DNA from 2 places in the Mesorhizobium sp. M7A.F.Ca.AU.002.02.1.1 genome. Region 2 is predicted to be linked to the other one. Evidence: riboswitches for the same ligand, from Rfam matches in the RefSeq annotation. Region 2 holds a riboswitch; the other holds the start of a gene.
What was found. A riboswitch is a leader RNA that binds a small molecule or an ion and turns the genes downstream of it on or off. The one in region 2 is predicted to bind thiamine pyrophosphate.

Region 1 (2,199 bases), on a different contig from region 2:
AGGAGACGTGATATGGCGACTTCGACCGAACGCGCAGTCCTTGCCGGTGGCTGCTTCTGGGGTATGCAGGATTTGATACGGCGCTATCCCGGCGTCATTTCCACCCGTGTTGGCTACAGCGGCGGCGACGTGCCCAACGCCACCTACCGCAACCACGGCAGCCATGCCGAAGCCATCGAGATCAATTTCGATCCGGCCATCATAAGCTATCGCACGCTGCTGGAACGCTTTTTCCAGATCCACGATCCGACGACCCGCAACCGCCAGGGCAACGATGTCGGGACGAGTTATCGCTCGGCGATCTATTACACCAGCGACGAACAGAAGCGCATCGCCGAGGACACGATCGCCGATGTCGATGCCTCGGGCCTGTGGCCGGGCAAGGTCGTCACCGAAGTCGCACCCGTTGGCCCCTTCTGGGAAGCCGAGCCCGAGCATCAGGACTATCTGGAGAAATACCCCAACGGATACACCTGCCACTTCGTCAGGCCGGGGTGGAAGCTGCCGGTTCGGGAAAAAGCGGTGCCGTAGATACACTGATACGACAGGATTTGAGAAGCCGCGGAGCGCTCGCTCCGCGGCTTCTTTTCATTGCAATTCCTACTTGCCGCAATGGTTGTCATTAACTGTCGGCGCGGTGGTGCCCGGCGACGTTCCACTGGCATCGGGCTGTGCGCCCTGCGGATGGGCAGGGCAATTTTCATCCGCGTTTGAATTCGTGGCGCCCGGTGCTACCGTCGTACTGTTGGTCGTGCCGGGGTCTACCGTGTTCGGCGAAGCCGGCGTATTTGGGTCGACGGTGACCGACTTGCCGCTGCCGCCGGATCCGTCGGTGCCGCTTGTGCCATTGCTCTGCGCCATGGCCGATGTCGCCAGGCCAATGGTGAGCGCCGAAGCTGCGAGGATTTTCATGAACATGGTTTGTCTCCATTGTCTGTGAACTCGTCGCGTAGCGACTGGTGGGACAACCTCGCGGCCTGGTGAAGGTTCCCGATAAATTCTCGCGCCGGCAGAGCCAACCGCTCCCGCCCTGGCGCAATGCTTTTGGCGCAGTGCGATAAAAAAAACGGCTTTTCCTTCAACTCGAATGATGCTTTAAGGCGCACATCCACAGGGGTGCTCCGTACGGTCGGGGCTGAGACGGGGGCGGCAAGCCCACAGACCCTAGAAGCTGATCTGGGTAATACCAGCGGAGCGAGGCGGGCGATGTTTTCAGGCGCACAGATTTCCCTATATCCCATGACCGACGATTTCGTCGGTGTCATCCTTGGCGCGCTCGGTGCGCTCGATCCCTGGCGCGACAAACTCAGGATCGAGACCGACGACATCTCGACCTTGCTGATCGGGCCGCCCGAAGTGCTGTTTCCTGCCATGCGCGACCTCTTCGTGGCGGCGGCACGCAGCGGCAAACATTGCGTGTTGTCGGCCACCATCTCGCGCGGCTGCCCTGGCGAGCCGGACGATCCGATCTGCCGCTCCGATGCGTTTGGCGGGCCCGTCGGTCCACTCGGCCCCCGCAAGGACGCGGCCATCGCGGCGGTGCGCAATGCTGCTGCCACCGGCCAGCCGGCGGCGGCGCAGTTCTCGCTCTATGTGATGGGCACAGACGACCACATGGACGAGATCTACGGCTGCATAGACTTTCTCAAGCAGTCCGGCGTCTATGAGCGCTCCAAACATTTCTGCACGAAACTGCGCGGTGATGCCGGTGCGATCTTTTCGGCGCTGGACGAGGCTTTCTGCCGTTTCGGACCAGGCGCTGGCCACGTAACCCTCGACGTCACGGTCTCGGCCAACAGCCCGTCGGCCGTCTGAAGCCGCGCCGCTCTCGCGGCCGTCAAAGGTTATCTCCCGTGGTCTCATCATCAGTCGCTTCGCGCCCGATCGCGAGCTTTCTCGTCAAGGCAATGCCGGCCATGATCTCGGCCGGTTTGCTCCTGCTGGCGTGGGAGCTTTATGCCACCTATTCCGGCATCAGGGCCACGATACTGCCGGCGCCGTCACGCGTCTTCGAGCAAGCGATGCTCAATCGCGAGGCGCTGGCCGACAATGCCGTTCCGACCATCCGTGCCACGCTTCTTGGCTTTGCCTGTTCGCTCAGCGCCGCCTTCGTGCTGTCGATGCTGGTCGACTTCTTCCAGCCGCTGCGGCGTGCGTTGTTTCCCGTCTTCATCGTCAGCCAGACCTTGCCGCTGGTGG
Region 2 (2,199 bases):
ATCCGCAGTGTCCTTAACGAGGTAGCCTGCACTTTTCGAGAATTGCCACGGCGGCTATTTTTCGGCTGTGAAGCACACGAGACCCGTGACGTGAGACCCAGTTGCTCAATGCCCAGTTGCTCAATGAGCTTTCTTACGAATAAGGGAGAATTTCCGCGGCCGGACTATCTCTGAGCGAGCGTGCATGACTGCCAACGGAAGGTCTTGCACGCACCCTTGCGATCTTGAGCAATGGTCGCCATGACTTTCTTCTTGCAGGCTTTTGAGTGGCCCAGCCTGCGATCACCAGACCCCACCGATTCTAAAGAGCGTGGCAGATGGGATAGTCGAGGTTGCCCGTGCACAGTCACGCTCAGGGCTTGCGCCGCCCAGAGGACACGCTGAAAAGGCAGATTGGGGCGCAAGCACGCCATTCACGAGAGGTTCGACATGAAGACCATGCAAGAAAAAGACATTCCGGCATTCGTACAAGCAGTTGTGGACGCCGGCTGCAAAATTTGCGCGATTGGCAACTTGGGATACGTCTTTGGCGATGCTGATTTCACGCCAGCGCAACGGAGGGCCGTCGAGCCACAGCTGCGTAGGATTGCTGAAATCTACGGCGAACGCGATCATCTCATGAACGAGATAGCTGTATATCTGCGGTCGATCGGACGCCATGTCGAGGTTGAGCCGAAGACAGGTATTTCCTGATGGCCGTGATCGCGAGAAGCCGTCTTCCAACCTCTGAATCCTAAAGGAGGTGACCCCCAAGGCCGTTCGTCACCTTCGACCAGAATAACCACATCCGTGACCGCCTGAGCTACTTGGTCGATACGCGCACATGGCCAATACAGTTTCTCCATCCTTCACGAAGCGAATGAGGCTTTGGCCATTCAGCCCCGGTCTACGGGGCGTGACTTGTCCCCGATGCATGCGCGAGCTCTCCGCCCGGCTGGCCGCCGGTCGTCGCCACCGGCCGAAGGCGCCCGAATGCGCTTGACAAGATAGCGTCAGCCCGTTCAACCTAAGGCATTCACCAGGGGAGTCCCGGCAAGGGGCTGAGATACTGCTGGCTTTCGCGGCGCAGTGACCCGTTGAACCTGATCCAGTTCATACTGGCGTAGGGACGGTGCAAGCGCTTTGCGGGAGTTTACGCCCGAGGTCCTGTTGCAGCAGGTCTACAGAAGCGTCTTTTCATCCTTCCGGCACAGAACTGGGTCTCCAATGCATGAGCAAAGGAGCCTCACGATGAATGCCCTCACCCCCGCCGTATCGACGGGACCACTGCCCGCCTCGCGGAAAATCCACAAGCCCGGCGTCCTCTACCCGCAGATCAGGGTGCCGATGCGCGAGATTTCCGTCCATCCGACGGCCGGCGAACCGCCCGTCACCGTCTACGATCCGTCCGGCCCCTACACCGATCCATCAGTCGAAACCAGCATCGAAAAAGGCCTTGCCCGGCTTCGCCACGAATGGGTCACGGCGCGTGGCGATGTCGAAGCCTATGACGGCCGCCACGTCCGGCCGGAAGACAATGGATTCGCCACCGGCGAGCGCCTGACACCGGAATTTCCGATACGCAATCGGCCGCTCAAGGCCAAGCAGGGCAAGGCGGTGACCCAACTTGCCTATGCGCGCGCCGGCATCATCACGCCAGAAATGGAGTTCGTAGCCATCCGCGAGAATCTCGGCCGCGAGGTGATGCGCGGCAAGCTGCAACGCGACGGCGAAGCCTTCGGCGCGGCGATCCCAGATTTCGTCACACCCGAATTCGTGCGCGACGAGGTGGCGCGCGGGCGCGCAATCATTCCCGCCAACATCAATCATCCCGAGAGCGAGCCGATGATCATCGGTCGCAATTTTCTGGTCAAGATCAACGCCAACATCGGTAACTCGGCTGTCACATCGTCGATGGCCGAAGAGGTCGAAAAAATGGTCTGGGCTATCCGCTGGGGCGCGGACACGGTGATGGACCTGTCGACCGGCCGCAACATCCACAACATCCGCGACTGGATCGTGCGCAATGCGCCGGTGCCGATCGGTACGGTGCCGCTCTATCAGGCGCTGGAAAAGGTCAACGGCATCGCCGAGGATCTGAACTGGGAGGTCTACCGCGACACGCTGATCGAGCAGGCCGAGCAAGGCGTCGACTATTTCACCATCCACGCCGGCGTGCGGCTGCACTACATCCCGCTGACCGTCGACCGGGTCACGGGC

Region 1: another riboswitch for thiamine pyrophosphate. It lies ahead of EN879_RS04115 (YkoF family thiamine/hydroxymethylpyrimidine-binding protein); the one in region 2 lies ahead of thiC (phosphomethylpyrimidine synthase ThiC).

What each region holds. Positions count from the first base shown of each region.
Region 1 is NZ_RZPB01000033.1:13,904-16,102, forward strand. Features, by position in the region: gene msrA (peptide-methionine (S)-S-oxide reductase MsrA) at 13-531, shown strand; gene EN879_RS04110 (hypothetical protein) at 601-918, opposite strand; TPP riboswitch at 1,103-1,216, shown strand; gene EN879_RS04115 (YkoF family thiamine/hydroxymethylpyrimidine-binding protein) at 1,207-1,815, shown strand; gene EN879_RS04120 (ABC transporter permease) at 1,908-2,199, shown strand, end outside.
Region 2 is NZ_RZPB01000230.1:5,164-7,362, forward strand. Features, by position in the region: gene EN879_RS15995 (hypothetical protein) at 430-693, shown strand; TPP riboswitch at 1,011-1,127, shown strand; partial or broken gene thiC (phosphomethylpyrimidine synthase ThiC) at 1,231-2,199, shown strand, end outside.